2 regions of the Actinomadura chokoriensis genome follow, and region 2 is predicted to be linked to the other one. Evidence: riboswitches for the same ligand, from Rfam matches in the RefSeq annotation. Region 2 holds a riboswitch; the other holds the start of a gene.
The links. Region 2 has a riboswitch for cobalamin ahead of metE (5-methyltetrahydropteroyltriglutamate--homocysteine S-methyltransferase). Riboswitches for the same ligand answer to the same signal wherever they lie in the genome.
Positions count from the first base shown of each region.

Region 1: another riboswitch for cobalamin. It lies ahead of ABFX46_RS29955 (ribonucleoside-diphosphate reductase subunit alpha); the one in region 2 lies ahead of metE (5-methyltetrahydropteroyltriglutamate--homocysteine S-methyltransferase).

Region 1 covers NZ_BAAAMW010000017.1:63,216-66,668, reverse strand. The annotation lists gene ABFX46_RS29965 (YcnI family copper-binding membrane protein) at 1-6, opposite strand, end outside; gene ABFX46_RS29960 (hypothetical protein) at 101-772, opposite strand; cobalamin riboswitch at 912-1,131, shown strand; gene ABFX46_RS29955 (ribonucleoside-diphosphate reductase subunit alpha) at 1,221-3,453, shown strand, end outside.
Region 2 covers NZ_BAAAMW010000004.1:196,695-200,147, reverse strand. The annotation lists gene rox (rifampin monooxygenase) at 1-1,219, shown strand, start outside; cobalamin riboswitch at 1,251-1,459, shown strand; gene metE (5-methyltetrahydropteroyltriglutamate--homocysteine S-methyltransferase) at 1,561-3,453, shown strand, end outside.

The DNA of each region.
Region 1 (3,453 bases), on a different contig from region 2:
AGGCATGGGGAAATGTCCGTTCGAGTCGTACGGAAGAGAAGCCGGATGCGCCGCGGATCGGCGTCCGGTGACGTACGGCGCTCGACGCGGAGGCTTCGCCTCAGCAGAAGCGTGCGAGCGCCCTCGAACGCGCCGGGGGACCCCGCTCGACCACTTGGTGCCGCAGCACCCGGCCGAGGGCGGCGGCGACGTCCGCCACCGGGAGCACCGGGGCGGGACGCGGGGACGCGGCCGGCTCGACGGCCAGCAGGCCCAGCAGCAGCCGGACGGGACGGTCGGCCGCGGCGGCGACCCGGCGGGCCATCGCCCAGGCGGCCCGCTCGCCGCGCCGCAGCCACCACGCGGCGACCAGCGCGGCCACGCAGTGCGCGAGCGTCATGACCAGGCCGTTGGGGTCGTGCGGGGCCGACGCCGCCATCGTGTCCGCGCCGGCCGCCATGGCGGCGTGCATGCCGGACGCGTGAGCCCCGCCGGCATGATCCGCCATCGCGGGCATCGGGAGCGGGGGGTGCGGCGCCGCCGCGGTGAACAGCGTGTGCAGCGCGAACTGCCCGCCGAGGAGCCCGCCCAGGATCGTGGCGAGGGAGCGCTCGTGGCCCGCCAGCATCAGCGTCACGCCGAGGACCGCCCCGAACCCGCTCAGCCCCGCCCACACCGGGACCGCGGCCCCACCTGCGAGGACGTGCCCGAGGACGGCCAGCGCGACGCACGCGGTCGCGAAGACGATCGCGCGGGCGGTCCGGAACAGGGGTTCGCGGGGGCGTTCGGACATGACGGGACCATCGTGCCACCACCCCCGCCGACCCCGCAGCCGACCCTGCCGCCAGCCCCGCCATCTACCCGCGCCCAGCTCGCAGCCGCATCGACACGCCCAACATCTTGGGGTTGCACAAAGATCGCGAACTAGATGTAGGGTTCAATCCCGTGCTGGTACGCCCCCGCCGTTCGCGGCGGGGGCGTCGTAAGAGGGAACCCGGTGCGAATCCGGGACTGCCCCGCAGCGGTGAGCGGGAACGACCGCCGTTATGAGCACTGGGCCCATCGGGGCCTGGGAAGCGACGGCCACTAGGACGCCTTCTCCGGAAGGCGGCGCCCGCGAGTCCGAAGACCTGCCAGTTCGATACGTCCAGGCCTCGCGGGTGGGCCGGAGGGCGGAGCGCGGCGTGCCGTCGCGCGCCGTTCGCATGCCCCCGCGAGGCGGCTTGCGAGGGGAGAGGCACGTGACACAGGCTCTGGCGGCGCCGCCGGCCGCGGCGGCGTTGCGACGGGGGATCGGCGCGGAGGTCGAGGCCGCCTGCGACGGCATACCGGACGTCGAGCCGGGACGGGTGCTGGCCGCCGTCCGCTCCGGGAACGGGCTGGACGCGGCGGCGCTGCGCGACCTCGCGATCGGCGAGGCCGCCGCGCTGGTGCCCGCCGAACCCGGGTACTCCAAGGTCGCCGCGCGGCTGCTCGGCGCCCGGATCAGGGACGAGGCGGCGTCCGCGGGCGTCGCGACGTTCGCCGAGTCGGTCGCCGCCGCGCACGGCGCGGGCCTGCTGGCGGACGGCCCGGCCGCGTTCGTCGCCGCCAACGCCGACGCCCTCGACGCGCTCGCCGACGACTCCGCCGACGACCGGTTCGAGTACTTCGGGCTGCGCACCCTCTACGACCGGTACCTGCTGAGGCATCCGCGTTCGCGGCTCGTCCTGGAGCGTCCGCAGCACTTCCTGCTGCGCGTCGCCTGCGGCCTCGCCGACACCGTGGAGGAGGCGGCGGAGCTGTACGGGCTGCTCGGCACGCTGCGCTACCTGCCCAGTTCGCCGACGCTGTTCAACGCGGCGGCGCGCCGCCCGCAGCTGTCGTCGTGCTTCCTGCTCGACTCGCCGCGCGACGAGCTGGAGTCGATCTACGACCGGTACGGGCAGGTCGCGCGGCTCAGCAAGTACGCGGGCGGCATCGGGATCTCGTGGACGAAGGTCCGGTCGCGGGGGTCGCTGATCCGCGGCACCAACGGGCGTTCGAACGGCATCGTGCCGTGGCTGCGCACGCTGGACGCGTCCGTCGCCGCCGTCAACCAGGGCGGGCGCCGCAAGGGCGCGGCCTGCGTGTACCTGGAGCCGTGGCACGCCGACGTCGAGGAGTTCCTCGAACTGCGCGACAACACGGGCGAGGACGCGCGCCGCACCCACAACCTCAACCTCGCCAACTGGGTCCCGGACGAGTTCATGCGCCGGGTCGAGGACGACGCGGTCTGGTCGCTGTTCGACCCGAAGGAGGTCCCCGAGCTGGCCGACCTGTGGGGCGAGGCGTTCGACGAGGCGTACCGGTCGGCGGAGCGGGACGGGCGGTTCGTCCGGCAGGTCCCGGCGCGCAAGCTGTACGGGCGGATGATGCGCACCCTCGCGGAGACGGGCAACGGGTGGATGACGTTCAAGGACGCCGCCAACCGCGCCTGCAACCAGACCGCCGAGCCCGGCCAGACCGTCCACCTGTCGAACCTGTGCACGGAGATCCTGGAAGTCACCGGCGATGGCGAAGCGGCCGTCTGCAACCTCGGATCGGTGAATCTGGCCGCGCACGTCACGCCGGCAGGGGTCGACTGGGATCGGCTTCGTTCCACCGTCCGCACCGCCGTCCGGTTCTTGGACCGCACCATCGACAGGGGCTTCTACCCCACGCCGGAGGCGGAGAAGGCCAACCGCAAGTGGCGACCGGTCGGCTTGGGCGTGATGGGCCTGGCGGACGTCTTCTTCACGCTGCGCCTTCCGTTCGACTCGGACGAGGCCCGCGCGCTCTCGACGCGCATCGCCGAGGAGATCGCGCTGGCCGCCTACGGGGCGTCCGCCGATCTCGCCGCCGCGCACGGCCCGCTGCCCGCCTACGGCATGACCCGCACCGCTCGCGGCCGGCTCCACGTCGACCACTTCCCGGACGCGATCCAGACCCGTCCCGAGGCGTGGGCCGAGCTCCGGGCGCGCGTCGCCGAGACGGGGCTGCGCAACTCGCTGCTCGTCGCGATCGCGCCGACCGCGACGATCGCGTCCATCGCGGGCTGCTATGAGTGCATCGAGCCGCAGGTGTCCAACCTGTTCAAGCGCGAGACGCTGTCCGGCGAGTTCCTGCAGATCAACGGCTACCTGGTCGACGACCTGAAGTCGCTCGGGCTGTGGACGCCGGCCGTCCGGGAGGCGGTGAAGAAGGCGAACGGCTCCGTCCAGGGCCTCACCGACCTGCCCGACGAGATGCGCACCCTCTACCGGACGGCCTGGGAGCTGCCGCAGAAGGCGCTCATCGACCTCGCCGCCGCCCGCACCCCCTACATCGACCAGTCGCAGTCGCTGAACCTGTTCATGGAGACGCCGACGATCGGCAAGCTCTCCTCGATGTACGCGTACGCGTGGCGCGCGGGCCTCAAGACGACGTACTACCTGCGCTCCCGCCCGGCGACGCGCATCGCGCAGACGACCGTCG
Region 2 (3,453 bases):
GCTCCGCGGCCATTTCGCCGGTATCGACAAGCCGCAGCCCGAACGGCTCGACACCGCGCATCCCTACATCCTCGGCATTCCGCAACCGGTCACCGACCGGCTGCTGGCCGAGCGGGCCGCCGAACTCGGCGCCGAGGTCCGGCGCGGCTGCGAGCTGGTCGGGCTGAGCCAGGACGAGGACGGGGTGACCGCCGACCTCGCCGACGGAGCACGCCTGCGCTCCCGCTACCTCGTCGGCTGCGACGGAGGCCGGAGCACGGTGCGCAAGCTGCTCGGCGTCGGCTTCCCCGGCGAGCCCGCGAAGACCGAGTGGCTGACCGGCGAGATGGAGGCGACCGAGGACCCGGAGAAGATGGCCGCCATCGTCGCGGACGTCCGTGAGACCCATCGCACGTTCGGCGTCGGCCCGGTCGGCGACGGCGTCTACCGCGCCGTCGTGCTCGCCGAGGGCGTGTCCGGGGACCGCGCCGCACCGCCCTCGCTCGACGAGGTGAAACGGCGCCTGCGGGTGTTCGCCGGCACCGACTTCGGCGTCCACTCGCCGCGCTGGCTGTCCCGGTTCGGCGACGCGACCCGGCTCGCCGAGCGCTACCGCGCCGGCCGGGTGCTGCTGGCCGGCGACGCGGCGCACGTCCATCCGCCGCTGGGCGGGCAGGGGCTCAACCTCGGCGTCCAGGACGCGTTCAACCTCGGCTGGAAACTGGCCGCCGCGGTCGTCGGACGGGCCCCGGAGACGCTGCTCGACACCTACGAGACCGAGCGGCGCCCGGTGGCCGCCGACGTGCTGAACAACACCCGCGCGCAGGCCGAGCTGCTGTCCCTGGAGCCCGGCCCGCAGGCGGTGCGCCGCCTGCTCGCGGAGCTGATGGACGTCGGGGAGGTGACCCGGTACCTGATCGAGAAGACCACGGCGATCGGCGTCCGCTACGACTTCGGGGAGGGCCATCCCCTGCTCGGCCGGCGGCTGCGGGACGTCCCGCTGAAGCGCGGCCGCCTCTACGGGCTGATGCACGAGGGCCGCGGGCTGCTGCTCGACCAGACCGGCCGGCTCGCGGTCACCGGATGGGCCGACCGCGTCGACCATGTCGCGGGCGCCAGTGCGGAACTCGACGCGCCCGCCGTTCTCCTGCGCCCGGACGGCCACGTCGCCTGGGTCGGGGACGACCAGGCCGACCTGCTCGAACACCTGCCCCGCTGGTTCGGCCCGCCCGCCGCCTGACGGCGCCCCGGGGCGCGCGGGCGAGGCGGCGGTAGACTCCGGATGCGGATGGTTCGCTCGTTTCGAGCGTCGTAAGAGGGAACCCGGTGCGAGTCCGGGACTGCCCCGCAGCGGTGAGCGGGAACGACCGCCGTCATACGCACTGGGCCCGCCGGCCTGGGAAGCGACGGCCAGTAGGACGCCTCCTCCGAGGAGGCGACGCCCGCGAGTCCGAAGACCTGCCTCCGCCCGCGCGCCGCCCGGCGCGCGGTGGTCCGCGGCCTCGTGGGACGGCCGGCGACGCGGCTCCGCCGTGCCGTGCCGTCCTCGCGGTCGCCCGTGGCACAGCGAGGGAAGCCGCCATGAACACGACGATCCTCGGATATCCCCGCATCGGGGCGCGCCGGGAGTTGAAGGTCGCCACCGAGGACTACTGGGCGGGGCGCATCGACGCCGACGCCCTCGCCCGGACCGGCGCCGACCTGCGCGCCCAGGTCTGGACGGGCCTGCGGGACGCCGGAGTCGACGCGATCCCGTCGAACACCTTCTCCTTCTACGACCAGATGCTCGACACGAGCGTGCTGGTCGACGCCGTCCCGGACCGCTACCGGCGGCTGACCGGGCTCGACCGGTACTTCGCCATGGCCCGCGGTGTCCAGGACGTCCCGCCGCTCGAAATGACCAAGTGGTTCGACACCAACTACCACTACCTCGTCCCCGAGCTGGGTCCGGACACCAGGTTCCGGCTCGCGGACGGGGCCGCCGCCAAGCCGCTGGCCGAGTACCGGGAGGCGAGGGCGCTCGGCATCGAGACGCGTCCCGTGCTCATCGGCCCGCTCACCTACCTGCTGCTCGCCAAGCCCGCCGTGGACGGGTTCCGCACGCTGGACCTGCTCGACGGGCTCGTCGACGTCTACGCCGAGATCCTGGAGCGGCTCGCGGGGTCGGGTGCGCAGTGGGTGCAACTGGACGAGCCCGTGCTCGTCGCCGACCGGAGCGCGGCGGAGATCGACGCGCTCGCCCACGCGTACGCGCGGCTCGGGCGGCTGTCCAGCAGGCCCCGGCTGATGGTCGCCGCGTACTTCGGCGCGATCGGCGCGGACGCCCTGCGCGTGCTGGCGCGCAGCCGGGTCGAGGCCGTCGCGCTCGACCTCGTCGCCGGGCCCGGCACCGTGGACGTGCTCGCGTCGGTCGGCGGGCTGCCGCGCAAGACGCTCGTCGCCGGGGTCGTCGACGGCCGGAACGTGTGGCGCACCGACTCCCGGAAGGCGCTGGCCGCCTGCGCGTCCGTGCTCGGCCTCGTCGACCAGATCGTGGTCGGGACGTCCTGCTCGCTGATGCACGTCCCGCTCGACCTCGACGCGGAGACGGCGCTCGACCCGGACGTCCGCGGACGCCTCGCGTTCGCCCGGCAGAAGGTCGCCGAGGTCGTCGCGCTCGGACGGGCGCTCGGCGACGGCGTCCCGATCCCGGACGGCGCGCCGCTCCCCGGACCGGGCGTCGACCGGGGCGTCCGGGAGCGGCTCGGCGGCATCGGGGACACCCGGCGCGGCGACCGCGCCGCCCGGTTCGCCGCCCAGCGGGACGCGCTCGGCCTGCCCGACCTCGCGACCACCACGATCGGCTCGTTCCCGCAGACCCCCGAGATCCGCCGGGCCCGCGCCGACCGCAGGGCCGGACGCATCACCGAGGCCGACTACACCGCCGCGATGAAGGCCGAGATCGCCCGCGTCATCGCACTGCAAGAGGACCTCGGCCTGGACGTCCTCGTGCACGGCGAGCCCGAACGCAACGACATGGTGCAGTACTTCGCCGAGCAGCTCGACGGGTACGCGGCGACCGAGCACGGATGGGTCCAGTCGTACGGGTCGCGCTACGTGCGCCCGCCGATCCTGCACAGCGACGTCGCGCGGCCCCGTCCGATGACGGTCGGCTGGGCCGCGTACGCGCAGTCGCTGACGAGCAAGCCGGTCAAGGGGATGCTCACCGGGCCGGTCACGATGCTCGCCTGGTCGTTCGTCCGCGACGACCAGCCGCTCGCCGACACCGCCCGCCAGGTCGCGCTCGCGCTCCGGGACGAGATCGCCGACCTGGAGACCGCCGGCATCCGCGTCATCCAGGTGGACGAGCCGGCGCTGCGCGAACTCCTGCCGCTGCGCGACGAGGACCGTCCCGCCTACCTCGACTGGGCGGTCGGCGCGTTCCGGCTGGCGACGTCCGGGGTGAAGGACACCACCCAGATCCACACCCACATG